3 regions of the Candidatus Enterococcus lemimoniae genome follow, and region 3 is predicted to be linked to each of the others. Evidence: predicted binding sites of a transcription regulator. Region 3 holds the regulator's gene; each other region holds the start of a gene.
The links. The regulator HrcA, encoded in region 3, represses chaperone genes, less so after heat shock. The targets are predictions, from matches to a motif close to TTAGCACTCNNNNNNNNNGAGTGCTAA.
Positions count from the first base shown of each region.

Region 1: a site for HrcA is predicted at 3,368-3,394, ahead of groES (co-chaperone GroES). Genes of this name have one in related genera too.
Region 2: a site for HrcA is predicted at 4,995-5,021, ahead of A5866_RS12800 (DNA-binding protein). Genes of this name have one in related genera too.

Region 1 covers NZ_CP147248.1:1,094,438-1,100,644, reverse strand. The annotation lists gene A5866_RS05295 (ABC-F family ATP-binding cassette domain-containing protein) at 1-1,301, opposite strand, end outside; gene A5866_RS05290 (redox-sensing transcriptional repressor Rex) at 1,518-2,183, shown strand; gene A5866_RS05285 (CPBP family intramembrane glutamic endopeptidase) at 2,251-2,919, opposite strand; gene A5866_RS05280 (hypothetical protein) at 2,995-3,177, opposite strand; gene groES (co-chaperone GroES) at 3,427-3,711, shown strand; gene groL (chaperonin GroEL) at 3,773-5,401, shown strand; gene A5866_RS05265 (TraX family protein) at 5,465-6,207, opposite strand, start outside.
Region 2 covers NZ_CP147248.1:2,707,558-2,713,764, reverse strand. The annotation lists gene A5866_RS12825 (DinB family protein) at 1-4, opposite strand, end outside; gene A5866_RS12820 (LytTR family DNA-binding domain-containing protein) at 163-606, shown strand; gene A5866_RS12815 (DUF3021 family protein) at 609-1,016, shown strand; gene A5866_RS12810 (ABC transporter ATP-binding protein) at 1,252-1,986, shown strand; gene A5866_RS12805 (ABC transporter permease) at 1,988-2,830, shown strand; gene A5866_RS12800 (DNA-binding protein) at 3,066-4,835, opposite strand; gene A5866_RS12795 (ROK family protein) at 5,177-6,049, opposite strand; gene A5866_RS12790 (LacI family DNA-binding transcriptional regulator) at 6,071-6,207, opposite strand, start outside.
Region 3 covers NZ_CP147248.1:239,420-245,626, forward strand. The annotation lists gene A5866_RS01190 (hypothetical protein) at 113-310, shown strand; partial or broken gene mgtA (magnesium-translocating P-type ATPase) at 717-2,563, shown strand; gene hemW (radical SAM family heme chaperone HemW) at 2,787-3,947, shown strand; gene hrcA (heat-inducible transcriptional repressor HrcA) at 4,131-5,174, shown strand; gene grpE (nucleotide exchange factor GrpE) at 5,215-5,778, shown strand; gene dnaK (molecular chaperone DnaK) at 5,845-6,207, shown strand, end outside.

The DNA of each region.
Region 1 (6,207 bases), 860 kb from region 3:
AATAAAAAGCTACCTAAAATATTACGAATGTCTTTCTCTGGAGTAGTAGGATGTTCATCCCACAGCTCTGCTAAAACTGTTTTAGTGCCATGCAAGTTGGCTTGTTCTTGGTCATAATAGCCAATTTGTACATTGGTTCCAAGCATTGCGTTACCTTTAATGAAGGGAATTTTTCCGATTATCGATTTAAGCAATGTTGATTTTCCAATTCCGTTAGGACCGACCAGAGCAATGGCTTCTTGTCGCCGGATATCTAATGAAACAGGTTCAGATAAGATACGAGCGTCATACCCAATAGCAGCATCTTCTACTTGTAAAACGACATTTCCAGAAACTTTCTCAATTCCAAAAAGAAAATTTGCTGATTTTTCATCTCCTTGAGGGCGGTCTAGGCGTTCCATTTTCTCTAGCGTCTTGCGACGGCTTTGTGCTCGTTTGGTCGTGGAAGCTCTAACTAAATTACGGGCGACAAAATCCTCGAGCTTATTGATTTCAGTTTGTTGTTTTTCGTATGCTTTCCATTCACTGGTCAGCTGCTCAGCTTTTAATTCTAAATATTTTGAATAATTTCCTTTGTAATAACGCATTTTATGGCGACTGATCTCATAGACCTCGTTAACAACTTTATCCAAAAAGTAGCGGTCATGTGAAACAATCAAAAGAGCACCAGAATAATTCGGTAAATAGTTCTCCAACCAAGAAAGAGTGTCGATATCTAAATGGTTGGTTGGTTCATCGAGGATCAAGATATCAGGTTTTTGCAATAACATTCGAGCTAAAGCCAAACGAGTTTTTTGTCCCCCAGATAACGTACTGATATTTTTTGAATAAAATTCTTCTTTAAAGCCAAAGCCATGCAAGACCGAACGAATCTCGTTCTCATAACCATAGCCATTTTTTTCTGAAAACTCGTGCTGTAAGCGATCATATTCTTTCATAACCGATTCATAATTTGATGCATCCGGTAACAGTTCACTAATGATCAATTCAAGTTCACGCATTCGTTTTTCCATTGTGATGACTTCAGCAAAAGCTTCAAGCATTTCATCCCACACGGTTTTATTAGAATCAAGTCCTGTATCTTGGGCCAAATAGCCTAAACTAGCTGTTTTATTTTTAGCAATCGTGCCGGCATCAGGTGCATCGATTCCAGCGATGATTTTTAAAAGAGTAGATTTACCAGCACCATTGCGGCCAACTAAGGCAATCCGGCTGTTTGTACTGATCTCCATTTGTATGTTATCAAACAAAGTATCCGCACCGAAATAACGGGCGATTTGATTTGCTTGGAGTAAAATCATAGGGTAACCTCATTTCTATTTCAATGCCTTTAGTGTAGCATAAATTGATTCAAAATAGCACCCATCCAACAGCTTGAGAAAAAAATTATCAGAACAATTTTAAGAAAGTTTGAAAAATGTTTCTTTTTCTGAGCTGTAAGATTGCTTTTTATCTGGAACAACTGCTATTATGAGAGGTGGATATTTGTCTATATTTAGAGTATTGGAGGTACGATTGTGAAAGACCAAATTATTCCAAAAGCAACGGCAAGACGCCTTCCCCTATATTATCGTTATTTGAGAATTCTGCATGATGCAGGAAAAAATAAAGTATCATCTACTGAGTTAAGCGAAGCGGTTCAAGTAGATAGCGCAACGATTCGACGTGATTTTTCTTATTTCGGCGAATTAGGTAAGCGCGGCTATGGTTATGATGTAGAGAATTTGATGAATTTCTTTGCAAAGACACTGAATGATGATGAATTAACGAATGTCGCTTTGATTGGTGTAGGTAACTTAGGTAGTGCCTTACTAAAATATAAATTCCATCAAAGCAACAGTATTCGTGTAAGTTGTGCCTTTGATGTCAACGATGAGATTGTAGGAAGAATTGTTGATGGTATTCCGGTTTATCCAATGACGGATATGATGGAACAAATTCGAGTACAGCAAATCGAAGTGGCTATTTTAACTTTACCTGCTAGAAAAGCGCAAGAAGTTGTTAGCCAATTAGCAGATGCTGGAGTAAAAGGGATCTTGAATTTTACGGCAGCTCGATTAGTAGCACCTCCAGACGTGTTGATCCAAAATGTGGATTTGACGAATGAATTACAAACGTTGATTTATTTCTTGCATCACGACAGTGAATTAGTCGACACAGAAATCGAAAACGAAAAAGAGTAATAAAAATCCCATATGATTGCACTTCTTAAAATGCAATCATATGGGATTTATTTGTTTAGAGTATTCTCTATTTTGGTAATTCGATATTGGCATAATGCATCACTAGTTGGGCAATCACAACGAGTGTGTTCATTCCACAATGCGCAATGATCGAGGTCCAAATTTTTCCGGTCATTTTATAAAGTAGTGCGAAAAAGAAGCCCATGAAAAAATAAACAAAAAAATGACCGTCTTGATGAATTACTGAAAATAATGAGGAGCTTATAATAGCTGAAATCCAAAAACCGGTATAACTTTCTGTCAAACCAATCAAAGAGCGGCGGAAAACAAATTCTTCCATAATCGGTCCGCCAATCGTAGTTGCTAAGATAAATAGTGGATTAGCTAAAATAACAGCAATGATATTTTGGGTATTTTGGGAGCTAGGTTGAACGCCAGTAATTGCTGTTTCAATACCAAAAACAATGGCTTGAATGATCATAGCCATAAAGATTCCACTAAAGCCAAGCAACAGAACAAAAACAGGTGATGTGAGTTTAGCATTTTGCTCAACTTGAGTGATAGCAGTTTTTTTATTGTTGAAATAAAGCCAGATCATCAAAACAGCACCGAGGATATAAGTAAATGTTGTACCTCCAATGACGATGTCAGGTGAAAATGGTCTAAAAATAAATGGAGAGAAAAAGACAAGTCCATAGAGTAGGATCGTTGTAATGCTTAATTTTTTTATAGACATAGTTGTTGACATAAAAGCAGAGAACTCCTTTCAAAATTGTTAGCATAAAGAAAAGTATAGTATAAACAGTTTGGGTTACTTCTTATGCTTATTACGATAGCCTAATAATAGAAAGATAAATACGAAGAAGAATGCTGCTTCCCACAAAGTCGTTGTCCAATCAAATCGTCTGGTCACACCAAAAAAGAAATTGCCGACATTTGCAATGACCAAATAAAGTCCTGTAGCTATCAAAGCACCTGTGATTCGTTGTTTCATTTCCATCGCCTCTCTTTCTATAAGTATTTTACCATGAAATGATTCAGAGGAAAGAAATAATCGAACCCAAATGGAAAAATACTTTGTCGTCTATTAAATTTAGAAATAGAAATAAGGAAAGAATTATTTTATAAAATTAGTCAAAAGACTTGCAAAGTGAAGGGGAAATGAGTATTATAAATAGTGTGAGTTAGCACTCGATAACTAAGAGTGCTAACATAGAAAAAATTTTTTATGGAGGGATTTATTGTGTTAAAACCATTAAGCGATCGCGTCGTTATTGAAGTCGCGAAAGAAGAAGAAAAAACAGTAGGCGGTATCGTATTAGCATCAGCAGCTCAAGAAAAGCCGCAAACAGGAAAAGTTATCGCAGTAGGTGAAGGCCGTGTACTAGAAAACGGAACAAAAGTTCCTGCTGCTGTTGAAGAAGGCGACACAGTAATGTTTGAAAAATACTCTGGTACAGAAGTTAAATATGAAGGTAATGAATACTTGATCGTTTCTGGAAAAGATATTATTGCGATCGTTGAATAGATCGTTTAGAACAGAGACAAAACCATTTAAATAAAAAATACTATTTTGAGGTGAAGGAATTATGGCAAAAGAAATTAAATTCGCAGAAGATGCACGCGCAGCAATGCTTCGTGGTGTAGATATTTTAGCTGATACAGTAAAAGTAACATTAGGCCCTAAAGGCCGCAACGTTGTTTTAGAAAAATCTTTTGGTTCACCACTGATTACAAATGATGGTGTGACAATTGCCAAAGAAATCGAATTAGAAGATCACTTTGAAAACATGGGTGCTAAACTAGTTTCTGAAGTTGCTTCTAAAACCAATGATATCGCTGGAGATGGAACAACAACGGCTACTGTTTTGACACAAGCAATTGTACGCGAAGGCTTGAAAAACGTTACTGCAGGGGCTAATCCATTAGGCATTCGCCGTGGGATCGAATTAGCAACAAAAACTGCGGTTGAAGAATTACACAATATTTCAACTGTTGTTGATTCAAAAGAGGCTATCGCTCAAGTAGCGGCTGTTTCTTCTGGTGATGAACGTGTTGGCCAATTGATTGCGGATGCAATGGAAAAAGTTGGTAATGACGGTGTGATTACGATCGAAGAATCAAAAGGGATCGAAACTGAATTAGACGTAGTTGAAGGAATGCAATTTGACCGTGGTTACTTATCGCAATATATGGTAACAGATAATGATAAAATGGAAGCAGTTTTAGAAAATCCATATATCTTGATTACGGACAAAAAAATCTCGAATATTCAAGATATTTTACCTTTGTTAGAACAAATTTTACAACAAAGCCGTCCATTATTGATCATCGCTGATGACGTAGATGGTGAAGCATTACCAACATTAGTATTAAACAAAATCCGTGGAACATTCAATGTTGTAGCTGTAAAAGCTCCTGGATTTGGAGATCGTCGTAAAGCAATGCTTGAAGATATTGCAATGTTAACAGGTGCTACAGTTATCACAGACGATTTAGGTCTTGAATTAAAAGACACAACTATTGATAACCTTGGGAATGCAAGCAAAGTGGTTGTAGATAAAGACAATACAACAATCGTTGAAGGTGCTGGCGAAAAAGCTGGTATTGATGCTCGTATCCAATTAATCAAAAACCAAATTGCAGAAACAACTTCTGATTTTGACCGTGAAAAACTACAAGAACGTTTAGCTAAATTAGCAGGCGGTGTAGCAGTAGTCAAAGTTGGTGCTGCAACAGAAACAGAATTAAAAGAATTGAAATTACGAATTGAAGATGCGTTGAATGCAACACGTGCAGCCGTTGAAGAAGGTATGGTTTCCGGTGGTGGAACAGCCTTAGTCAATGTTATTGGTAAAGTAACTGCATTAGATGTTGAAGGCGATGTAGCAACTGGTGTGAAAATCGTAGTTCGTGCACTAGAGGAACCAATTCGTCAAATCGCTGAAAATGCTGGCTATGAAGGCTCAGTAATTGTTGATAAATTGAAAAATATCGATTTAGGTATTGGCTTCAATGCTGCAACAGGCGAGTGGGTAAACATGGTAGAAGCAGGAATCGTTGACCCAACCAAAGTAACTCGTTCAGCATTGCAAAACGCTGCATCTGTTTCAGCTTTACTGTTAACTACAGAAGCGGTAGTTGCAGATAAACCTGAACCAGCAGGGGCAAGCATGCCTCCAATGGATCCATCAATGGGTATGGGCGGCATGATGTAATACGAATAAAAAAACAAGCTGACATTTTTAGATGTCGGCTTGCTTTTTTACAATGATTTTCTGTTAAATCAGGTAAGGTACGACCAAAAATTGTTGAATTGCAAAAAGAACGAGTAAATGAACGGGATAAAACCAATAAAAAAAATATTTCCATTGTTTACCACGTTGCCCATTGTAAAAATAAATTGGTATAAAAGCAAACAACCCAAACCAACTATTTTGTAAAAGAACCAATCCGCCTAAAATACACTTCAACAATGAAGAACGCCTAAATAGATACAAAATAGTGATGAGTAAAATACCGATCCAGCCACCATAATCCGTTTGTAACCATTCTGCTAAAAAAATTCCACTGGTGATAATTATCAGAGAGAAAAAACTATTTTTGACGGAAGTGAAAGAAAACTTGTCTAAACCCATGATCACCACTAAACCAATCACCAATGTAAAAAACACATTTTGGCTTTCCAAATTAACAAACTGATGCGAAAAAGCTAAGTCATAAGGAATCTCTGAAATCACTGCAAAAAGAAACAAGCGCATCAAGTAGTTTTTAGGATTTGAGGTATGAACAAATCCTTCAATTAATAAAAAGCAAAACAGTGGAAAAGCAAGTCGTCCAATCAAGATGAATAGCGGGAAAATAGTTTGACTCATTGCAAACAGTTGGTTCGATTCAGTCATATAAGGAAGTGCTCCGTTTATAAGGGGCTGAAAACGAATGATTTTTGCGGTATGATCAAGAAACATGGCAATGATCGCAATCCACTTTAACTGACTCCCTGAAAAAAACGGTTTTGGATTCA
Region 2 (6,207 bases), 1.1 Mb from region 3:
TCATCATTATTCCTCCTTTTGGATATGAAGTACGCATACCTCTTTCTACCAGTAAGTTTACTCTAACGCTTCTAAGACAGCAACTAATCAAATCATGCTCTAAAGCAGATTGCCCTTATGCTATAATAATGGCAATAAGTCTACGTTAGAAAGGAAACGAGTGTGAAAACTACTATTGAAATTATTGATCCAACCACTGAAGAACAAGCCATATTTAAGCTTCATCAACTATCACCAACCATTGAAAAAGTAATCAGCATCCTCAATGAAGAAGAGCATTTTTTAATTGGCGAGGCAGAAAATGCGCTCTACAAAATTTTGTTTTCTGATGTTTTATATATTGAAGTCGTCGATAAAAGAAGCTTTATTTATACTGAAAAACAAGTGTATCAAAGTAATGACAAACTTTACCAACTCGAAGAAAAATTAATGCACTTTGATTTTATCCGTATCTCAAAATCGATGTTGCTTAATATCGAAGCAATCCAAGCAATTGCCCCCTTGATTAGCGGACGATTTGAAGCTCGTTTGATCAATGAGGAAAAAGTTGCGATCTCGAGAAAATATGTTCCAGAATTAAAAAAATGTCTTGGAATGGAGCGATAAATATGAAGATAATCAACTATTTGAAAGAAGCTTTTCGTTTGACCTCATTGATCTTTACAACACTGGTCATACTCAATTTCGTTCTACAAACCGATGCATTAACTCATTCTCTCGGCTATATGTTATTGATTGCCGCGATTTCTGGTTCATTACACTTTCTTATTGAAGATCATGAAAAATACTCTAGCCAAAGAATCCTACTAAATCACGGGATCTACTTACTGATTGTTTGTTTGCAAATAACCCTAGCAAATCGTTTGCTTCATTGGAAACTAGGTTTTGGTGGGCTATTACTGAATTATGTCATCGTTGTGCTGATTTATCTGTTTATCCGATTTATTATGTATAGCAATGACCTCAAAGAAGCAGAAAAGATCAATCAATTTATCCAAAAACGAAAACAAGGTTAGGTTAGACTATACTAATTAACGATGAGCAAAAATTCATGAAAATTTGAAGAACAATAAGTTGGATCTATTCAATCTCAACATTGAGAATCCTTTGTTTCTTTTCATTTTCGTGAATTTTTGCATATTTTTTTACCTCTTGGTTTTGAATTTTAACCACTTAGGAAAATACTATTGTTCCTTAAAATCTTAGCAGTTATAGTTGATTTATCAACAAGAATAAAAAGGAGCAAATCAGATGAATGAATTAGTCAACGTAACAACGCTTGGAAAAAAATATGGGGAGCAAGTCGTATTGGATTCTGTCTCATTTTCCATTAGAAACGGTGAGTTATTTTCTATTCTCGGTCCAAATGGTGCTGGAAAATCAACTTTGATTTCCTTGCTTTTAGGATTACTCAAAGCTGACACTGGAGAAATAGAATTAGATGGCAAAAAAATAGGGTCAGATTCTTTAGAACACAAATCACTGATATCAGTCGTATTTCAAAATAGCATTATGGATTCTGAATTGTCAGTAAAAGAAAATTTAGTTATGAGAGCTTATTTTTATACTAAAAATTGGAAAGAAGCAAAAGAACTAGCCAAAATAAAATTACAGGACGTTCAAGGAAGTCATCTACTAAATAAGCGTTATGGTGTTTTATCGGGAGGAGAACGACGTAAGGTAGATATTGCCCGAGCATTATTGAACACACCTAAATTATTATTTCTCGATGAACCGACTACAGGATTAGATATCCTCTCTCGTGCCGATATGTGGCTATTGATCCATCAGTTAAAAGAAAAATATCAGATGACCATCGTCTTAACTACCCACTATATGGAAGAAGCCAGAGATTCCGATCGAATCTTAATGCTAGCAGAAGGTCGAACGGTCGCTTATGACACACCTGAAAATTTAAAAAAGACCTACCAGTGTAACACACTAGAAGATGTCTTTTTATCGATTGCCAAGAAGGAGAACAACTAAAATGAATGCATTAGTATATAGAGGATTAACCTTATTTTTTAAAAATAAACAAGCAGTAGTGGGTTCCTTCATAGGTGCCTTTATCATGATCGGTTTATATGTATTTTTATTAGGAGATAGCATGATCAAGCAATTATCAATGCTTTCGCAGCCGCAATTAGTGATTGACACTTGGATGCTAGCTGGTGTGATTGGAATTGTCTCAGCCAGCTCTACGTTAGGTTCAGTCAGCCAATTGATCCGTGACAAAGAACGTAATGTTTATACAGACTTTATGATTTCACCTATTTCAAAAAAACACATCATGTTGGGGTATTTTCTCAGTACCTTTTTTATTTCAATGTTCGTGACATTAGGTGTGATCATTGTCTCTGAGTTGTATATCGTCTTTATTTCAAATGGTGCTTTGCTATCCTTTAAACAATTTGGTTTACTCATTTTAGCAAGTCTGCTGACCGTTTTATGTTCTTCAGCATTTATGTTTTTTATTGCCAGTTTTTTCCGTCGAATTGATACATTTTCAACGATGACCTCTATTATCGGTCCATTACTTGGTTTTTTAACTGGCTGTTATGTCCCGATCGGCAGCTTACCAGAGGCAACAGGAAACGTGATTCAATATTTCCCTCTAACAAGTGGGATTGTTTTGATCCGAAAGATTCTGACAGAAAATGCGTTTGCTTCTGATTCTCCCAAAATTGCACTGGCAGTTCAAAAAGAACTAGGGATTGTTTTGAACTATCAACACGATGTCTTGATTCCTGTCATGATTTTGATCGTGAGCAGTGTTCTATTCTTGGGAATTGCCCTTTGGAATGTCAAAAGAATTGAATTAACTAGATGATAGCTTGGGATTAAAACGAGGAAAGATAGATATGAGTGAAAATAAAATTGTGTTTTTAGCTCGTATTTAGCCAGGTCTTCCCTGAGCAAATAATATAAGTGCTAAAGTAAAAGAAAAATAGGGCTGTTCCATTTTTTCATTACTCGTTTTTAGTCTATTAAAATAACCTAGAGGGCCTTTTCCCCTCTAGGTTTATAGTCGTTATATGCTGTTACCGCTAAACTTTTCTAGATCACTATTCTAGCCCTTCAATCACAAGATTTTCAATACTGGCAGCTTTTACATCTGCTGTAACTGATGCTTTGAACGCCACCTTGTCCCCTTCTTTCAAGAAAAGAGCCATTGGACTATTATTTGTTGTCACACTGTAGATGATTTTATCGTTCTCCAATAAGAAAGAAACAACAGTTTGTGCCTCACTAGCAACAATCGTCACACGAGAAACACTTCCTTTGATTTCTTGTAAATCCGCAGCTTCACTACTTGTATTATTACTGCCTTTTGTTGCTAATTCAATTCGGTAAGCATCCAATGCATTTTGTGCCGCATCAGCATCCACCACAATATCATTATCAACTGCATTGACATACACATATTTTTTGAAAATCCCTTTACTGTCCATTAAAGAAACAATCCAAGTTGGAACACCATCGATATTATACAACACTGGCATACTGGCTTTCCATTTTTTCTCTGGGTAAATTTTCGCTGCAATCGAAATGGCGCCATCGCTATCCATGATCCCGACTTTTGTATCACGATAATAGGTTACTTGACCTGTTCTGGCATTGATCAGTGAATAGCCTAAAGCGGAATCTTGATCCTCATCTCCACTTGTAAAATCTGTAAAATACAATAATTGACTGCCTTCTTTATTCATCATTGGTGTGATTTGACCTGATGCATAGATACCATTTTCCGTCGGGATTTTAACATCTTTTTTAGCACCAAACATCGTTTGATTCCACCAACCTTGGCTATAACGTCCAAAGTATTCATTGATACTGTTGGCAGCAGAACTTGTGATTGGCGCATCTACAAATTTGGGCGCATCTTTGCTGTCATAGACTTTCACTTTGCCCGTTGTAGCATTTAAAACGGCTGTCTTAAATTCGTTATAGTTCATTCGACCAGAAACACCGTATTCTTTATATAATGTTTGGATATAAAAAGGATTTCCCTCTTCATCGATTTCCAAATTGATTTTCCCTGTAGCCGCATAATCAGGATACGCTGCATAGATTTTACGTGCAACATCTTTCCCAAAATAAGCTGAAGGTGTGTAAATGATCGGCTTTTCCACAAATTTTGGTTGCGCATTGATATCCGTTGCGCTAATAATGAAGTAGCCAGGAACTGCTCCTAATTTTGACCATTTGAAAAATCCATTAAACTCTACTGTTGCAACATAGACATATTCCCCATTCACAACTTGCGCTGTAATCCCATCCAGTGTAAACATATTGGAATTTGGAATCACTGAGAACTTTTGTAACATTTTACGTTTTGCTGTTTTCGGTGCAATGGCTATCGGCGTTTCTTTGGTAGATGTTAAAACCTCTGCCTTTTCTTCAGTCTTCAAAGGAATCGTTTGGTAGACATCATCAATCGCTGTTATCTTCGTTACAGAACTAACAATGAATAATAAAACCATTGCAACAATACTAAGGCCTAATACACGCCCAGACCAATCATTCACTCCGGTTATCCCAGTAGTTTTATGCCCTTTATGCAAGATTTTATTAGAGGCTTGGCTAAGAGAACGACTTGCTAATAATAAACCACTTGCAACCACAGCCCCTATTAGGTTGATCCATAGAATAGTTGACAGTGTCTTACTAGGTAAGGCAATAAATAAGAAACTGCCCAGCAAAAGTAGCTCAATAACCACTAACACAAGGATTTTTTTGATATTTCTCCCTTTTGTGATCATTAAACTAAGACCATTTGCAACTAATATTCCCATACCAAAGAATAACGTTAACCCGATAAAATTTAAAAACATACTTTTTCCTCCTTTAAATTTAGATAAAAAAAGTACTTCTACTAGGAAGTAGAAGTAGCTTTTCTGATTAGTTTTATTATACAAGATTGTGTTTTTACTTACAATGTCTATTGTTGTAATCTTGATCTGATTGTAAGTGTAGAACGTTTCTTTTATTATTTAGTCCATTTATGGCGAGATTTCTAAAAATATTCCTAGTTATGATATTACTCTTCGTATTGGAAGTGAATAATAGTTGGATAGACTGTCAAATCAATAATATGAAAAAAAAGATCACACATCGATTAAATTATAAGTCATTGAACGATAGTCTATAGTGGCTTCTACTTTGTCACCTTTGGTTAAGCCTGTAGATACAAATCCTTCGCTAAAGCGAGACCACCAATCACACCAGCATTGTCCCCCAATTGAGGAGTAACGATATAAGTCGATAAATCTGGATATTTCACATAATCGTTAATGAGCTTGGCGAATTGTTCTTGGACTTTTTTTCTTAATTGTTCTTGCTTCATAACGCCGCCGCCAAAAATAATTATTTGTGGAGAAAAAAGTAAGGTCGTATTATACGCACATTGTGCAATGTAGTATGCTTCAATATCCCATGACGAATCTTCTGGTGGTAAATCCTGTCCTTTAGTCCCCGTTCTTTTCTCGATGGCAGGTCCTGCAGCCAAGCCTTCCAAACAGTCTTTGTGGTACGGACAACTACCGATAAATGTATCATCAGGATGTCGTCGAACCATTGCATGGCCCATTTCGGGATGGCTAAAGCCTTCAACGAATTGCCCATCTACTAAAGCACCACCACCAACTCCTGTTCCGATAGTATAATACACTACATTTGATAACCCTTTACCGCATCCTGCAACATATTCCCCATAACAAGCCGCATTTACATCCGTTGTCCAAGCAACAGAAATGTTAGCCAACTGGTCTTTTAAATACCCAACAAAATCAAAATTCTTCCATGCAAGTTTAGGTGTAGATGTAATATAACCATACGTTTCAGACTCTCGTTTAACATCGATTGGGCCAAATGATCCGACTCCAATAGTTGAGAGTGTTTCAAATTTTTTGAAAAAATCAATCACAGAGCGCATGGTTTTTTCAGGTGTTTCTGTAGGAAACGATACACGCTCAATTATTTCTAAGTTTTCGTTTCCTACTGCACAAACAAATTTCGTGCCTCCAGCCTCGATTGCACCGTATAACATATTGTTCACTCCTTTTAAGGGTTATGTTGTTTGACCTTGAATTAGTTTTACCGGTAGCAGGTAATTTTTTTCAAGCTTTTTTTCTGGATTTTGGATTCGTTGTAACAACAAATCTACTAAAATATCTGCATAATCAGCCATTGGTTGGGCAATCGTTG
Region 3 (6,207 bases):
TAAAAAAAGAATAGTGTCATAACGATTTTAGGATGGTTCATTTATTCTATTCTGTCATAATTGAGAACAAGTAAAAATTAATTGCTTACGAACTTTTAGGAGGATAAAGTCTATGAAAAAAATTATTTTAGGAGCAACAGTTGTGCTTTGTTCACTAGTTTTAGTAGGATGCAGAAAAAATTTGGAGAAAAAAGATCATCATGAAACGTCATCCTCTCAAGTGGAGAAAAGTAGTCGTTCTTTAGAATCAAGTAAGAAGCAAGGAGATGAAAAAACGTCGAAATCAACTACAAAAAAGAACAAGGGATAAATAAGTAACGGACGATTCATTCAATTGTTTATAATGTTTGAAGGAAATGTTAAAACAACTATTTTGATAAATCGTTCTGTATCAAGCTGTTTATGTGATGATCTTATAAGTGAAAACAGGAAAAATTGAGACAAAAGCCAGCATTCACCAAAAGTTTTGTTTTACTTTTGATGAATGCTGGCTGATTTAGTAGGAAGCTGTTTTGATTTCATGTAGCAAAGCGAACAGTCGAATTTTAGCCGCCTAAAGCGTCATAAGAATCACTAAAATGATGGATCAGCAAAAGAAGATAGGACTTGCTTCAAGTGGAGGCCCATATACTTATTTTTTAGATAGTAAATGGACATTACTCTGGTCGGCAGTTTTTTATGATTGATTGCAGTAATATTTAACGCATTAAAGTGGCGTTCTAAGTACTGCAGTCTTTTTAATCAATGGCATCACAAAAGGTAATTGGAGTGAGGCCTTAATGTTTGCAATTGCAACAGCGGTTGGTCTTACACCGGAAATGTTGCCAATGATTGTTACGACCAATTTAGTTAAAGGCGCTAGAGACATGGCAAAAGAAGGCACGATCATGAAAAATATCAATGCTATTCAAAACTTTGGCGCCATGGATATTTTATGTACAGATAAAACGGGTACACTAACACAAGATAAAGTGATTTTAGAATATCATTACAATACTTCATGTCAAGAAGATCGAGAAGTCTTACATTCAGCATTTTTAAATAGCTACTTTTAAACAGGCCTGCGCAATCTAATTGATAAAGCAATTATTGAAGCAACGTCAAAAGAGTTATCTATTGATGAAGAAGACTACTTTAAAATTGATGAAATTCCATTTGATTTTAATCGTAGAAGAATGAGTGTGGTGGTAAAAAATAGAAGATCCAATCAAAGTTTTTTGATTACCAAAGGAGCAGTGGAAGAAATGCTGAAAGCTTGTTCTCATATCAACCAACATGGTGAGATTGTTCCAATCACGCCCCAAATAAAGAAGCAAGTATTAAAAACAGTAAACGAATTAAATGAAGATGGATTGCGTGTATTAGCGATTGCCGATAAAAAGGTCAATAATCAATTAGATGACTATTCAGTTGAAGATGAAAAAGAATTGATCTTACAAGGGTATTTAGCATTTTTAGACCCTCCTAAAGAAACGGCAGCAGCTATTAAAGTGCTAGAAAATAATGGTGTTTCTGTGAAAATCTTAACAGGTGATAATAAGTTAGTTACCCGTTCAGTCTGTAAAGAGGTTGGTCTTGGTTCAGAAAAAATGATCAATGGTTCAGCTCTTGCAAAGCTATCTGAAACGGAGTTAGAAGAAACGGTGAATGAATACAACATTTTCACAAAAGTAACACCTGATCAAAAAACAAAAATAGTGAAAGCTTTGAAAAAAAATGAACAAACAGTTGGTTTTATGGGGGATGGAAACAACGATGCAAGAGCGATGAAGGTGTCAGATATTGGAATCTCTGTCGATACAGCAGTTGATATTGCAAAAGAATCTGCAGATGTTATTTTATTGCAGAAAGACTTGATGGTTTTAGAGAAAGGAATAATTTCCGGTCGCAGAGTTTTTAGCAATACAATGAAGTATGTCAAAATGACTGTAAGTTCAAATTTCGGTAATGTATTTTCAGTTATTCCAGCAAGTATCTTTTTACTATTTTTACCTGTTGCACCGATTCAATCACTCTTTTTGAATTTGATTTATGATACACATCTTGTATGTCTGTTCCTTGGGATAATGTAGGTGCAGGGTATGTAGAAAAACCAAAAAAATGGGAAGCTAAATCGATTGGTTCATTCATGAGATGGTTTGGACCAACGAGTTCGATTTTTGATATTGTGACCTATTTATTTATGTACTTTATTATTTGTCCAGCAATTTTGGGCGGAGGCTTTTTCTCATTAACAACGGATGAACAATTACTATTTATAGCTATTTTCCATGCCGGTTGGTTTATTGAATCATTATGGTCATAAATTTTGGTGCTCCATATCTTAAGAACACCGAAAATTCCATTTCTTCAAAGTAAGGCGTCTGGCATTTTAACGTTAGTTACGTCAATTGGGATTTTGGTTGGGACTGTTTTACCTTTCACGCGTCTTGGAGCAAGTATTGGATTTGCACCATTACCTGGAAATTACTTCTTTTATTTGATTCCAACGATCATTGCCTATTTACTTTTAGTAACAGTGATAAAAAAAATTTATATGAGAAAATATCAAGAGTTGCTATAAAAAAAAGCACGGCAGCGTTATGATATGTAATGGTATTTTGACCTTTATGGAGGAGGCAAGGTATCATTTTTAATTTGTATCCAATAATAGTAATAGTTGAGTAAGAGAATAAGAATTTATTGAATCAAATTAGAACATTTTATGATGGGATATGTTAAGATAAGAAACGTCTTCTATAAATAATCTGTAAGATAGAAGGCTTTTAAATTGGAGGAATAGGAAATTGAAAAACGATAATACAAAAATTTCAGCTTACATACATATCCCGTTTTGTGAACATATCTGTTTTTATTGCGACTTTAATAAAGTGTTTTTAGAGGGGCAACCAGTCGATGAATATATTCAAAGTCTTTTGAAAGAGATTCGCTTGACCAAAGAGCAATATCCGAGTAAAACGACCGAAACAATTTACATAGGTGGTGGAACCCCAACTTCTTTATCGGCAAAACAACTGGATGTATTGTTAAAAGGTGTCCGTGAGTTACTACCAATTGATGCTAAAAATGAATTTACAATAGAAGCAAATCCAGGTGATTTAACGCAAGAAAAGCTACAAGTGATGAAAGAATATGGTGTAAATCGCTTATCAATGGGGGTTCAAACATTCGATAATCAATTGTTGAAGAAAATTGGACGCAAACATACAGCAGAAGATGTTTATGAAACAATGAAATTTTTAGAAAGAGAAGATTTCCTAAATGTCAGTATCGATTTGATTTATGCGTTGCCTGGTCAAACACTAGAAGGATTTAGAGATACCTTGAAACGAGCGATCGAGCTTGATTTACCACATTACTCGTTATACTCTTTGATTTTGGAGAATAAGACGATGTTTATGAACTGGGTGCGTCAAGGACGTTTACAGTTGCCAGATCAAGATGTGGAAGCGCAAATGTTTGAAGAGACGATTACTGCAATGGAGAAAGCAGGACGGCATCAATATGAGGTGAGTAATTTTGCTTTAAAGGGACAAGAAAGTCAGCATAACTTAGTTTACTGGAACAATGATCATTATTATGGATTTGGTGCTGGAGCTAGTGGCTATTTAGGTCACACTCGATATAAAAATCATGGACCGATCCAGCATTATTTAAAACCGTTACGTAAAAATCAATTACCAACTTTGGAAACTGAAGTGTTGACCTTGAATAATCAAATGGAAGAAGAATTATTCTTAGGACTACGAAAAAAAATGGGCGTTTCAAAGACAAGATTCCAGGAGAAGTTTGGGTTGACCTTGAATCAGGTCTACCAAGAAACGATTCTTGATTTAATTCAAAAAGGATTGCTACTAGAGGATAAAGAGTATATCCAATTAACTGAACAAGGACTTTTTGTAGGAAATGACGTGTTTGAAGCTTTTCTAATCGATAAGGAAAAGTGATCATAACGGGAACGAAAGTAGAGATGTATAAGCTCTATTTTCGTTCTTTTTTATTGATTTAGCACTCGATGATAAAGAGTGCTAAAAAAGAATGTTTTTCTCTTGACAATTTTAGCAGAACTTGCTATATTAATAATTGTATTAGCACTTGAATAACATGAGTGCTAATGAAGGGTGGTAACTATGATAACAGAAAGACAAAAGAATATTTTGCGACTTATCATCCAAGAATACACCAACACAGGAACACCTGTAGGATCAAAGAAGCTGATGGAAGAAGGAATCAAGTCAAGCTCCGCAACAATCCGTAACGATATGAAGGCTCTGGAAGAGCATGGGTTGCTGTTAAAAACTCATTCATCTTCAGGGAGAATTCCATCAATGGATGGTTATCGCTATTATGTGGATCATTTACTAAATCCAACGGAAGTTCAGCATGATGAATTGGAAACCATTCGTCACTCCTTTGGAAAAGAGTTTCACGAGATCAATGATATCATTGAACAATCTGCGGAGATCCTTTCCAATTTGACGAGCTATACGGCGTTTTCTTTAGGTCCTGAGGTAAAAGAACGAAGACTAACAGGTTTTCGGATCGTTCCTTTAAATGACCGACAAATCATAGCGGTCATTGTGACAGATAAAGGAAATGTCGAAAGCCAAGTATTCGCAATTCCAGCGTCTGTTTCCAGCCAAGATCTAGAAAAAATGACGCAAATCATCAATGACAAGTTGGTGGGGCAACCATTATTAACGATTTATCATCGCCTGCGAACTGAGATTCCGATGATTTTACATCGTTATTTTCAAACACCTGACGGTATGATGAGTTTATTCGATGCTATGTTAGGTCATGCATTTGAAGAAAAAGTCTTCGTCAGCGGTCGTATGAATGTGTTAGATTTTGGTATAAAACAAGATATGGATCAATTGAAATCCGTTTATTCATTTATGCAAAATACAGATGCTATCACGCATTTATTAACGAATGAAGACGAAAATAACTCGTCGATCGCTATTCGAATCGGCTCAGAAATCGGCAATGACTTGTTAGCGAATATGAGTATGATCACCGCTACTTATGAAGTAGCAGGTCACGGTAAAGGAACGATCGCATTGCTAGGTCCAACAAGCATGCCATATTCTAAAATGTTTGGTTTAGTGGATGTATTCCGCGATGAACTAGCTTCAAAACTTGGAGCCTATTATCGTTTTCTTGACGAATAGACACTAAGTGAAAATATAGAATTCTACCAATTCTACGGAAATGAGAAGGGAAGTTGCCAGAGTGAGTAATAAAGAAGAAACAAATGAAGAAATTCAAGAAGAACATACGGAAGCAATTGATGATTCTGGAGTTTCTGAAACAGAAGCTGAGATGACAGAATTAGAAACGGCTCAAGCTGACTTATCAGAAATGGAAGACAAGTTTTTAAGAGCACGTGCTGAGATTGCCAATATGAGCAATCGTTTCAAAAACGAGCGTGAATTGCTCGTTCGTTATCGATCACAAGATTTAGGTAAAAAATTATTGCCCTCGCTTGATAATCTAGAGCGTGCGATGGCAATCGAAGTCGATGATGAGCAAGGCGCAAGCTTGAAAAAAGGCATTTCAATGGTTCTTGAAAGCTTACAAGCTGCTTTGAAAGAAGAAGGAATCGAAGAAATCCCAACGATGGGTGAAGTCTTTGACCCTAATTTACATCAAGCAGTTCAAACGATTCCAGCAAGTGATGAAACACCTGCGGACACAATCGTTGAAGTCTTACAAAAAGGCTATAAGTTACATGATCGTGTTTTACGAGCAAGCATGGTTATCGTTGCTCAATAGCAACATAAAACAATGCTTGTATACTATAAATTAAAAAATTAAATTGAAGATAGGAGATCATTAATTATGAGTAAAATTATTGGTATTGACTTAGGAACAACAAACTCTGCAGTTGCAGTATTAGAAGGCGGAGAAGCAAAAATCATTGCAAATCCAGAAGGAAACCGTACAACTCCTTCAGTAGTGTCATTTAAAAATGGCGAAATTCAAGTCGGTGAAGTGGCAAAACGTCAAGCAGTGACAAACCCACACACGATTTCTTCAATTAAACGTCATATGGGTGAAGCAGGCTTCAAAGTAGAAGTAGATGGAAAATCATATACACCACAAGAAATTTCTGCAATGATCTTACAATATCTAAAAGGTTTCGCAGAAGAATATTTAGGTGAAAAAGTGGATAAAGCTGTTATTACAGTTCCAGCTTACTTC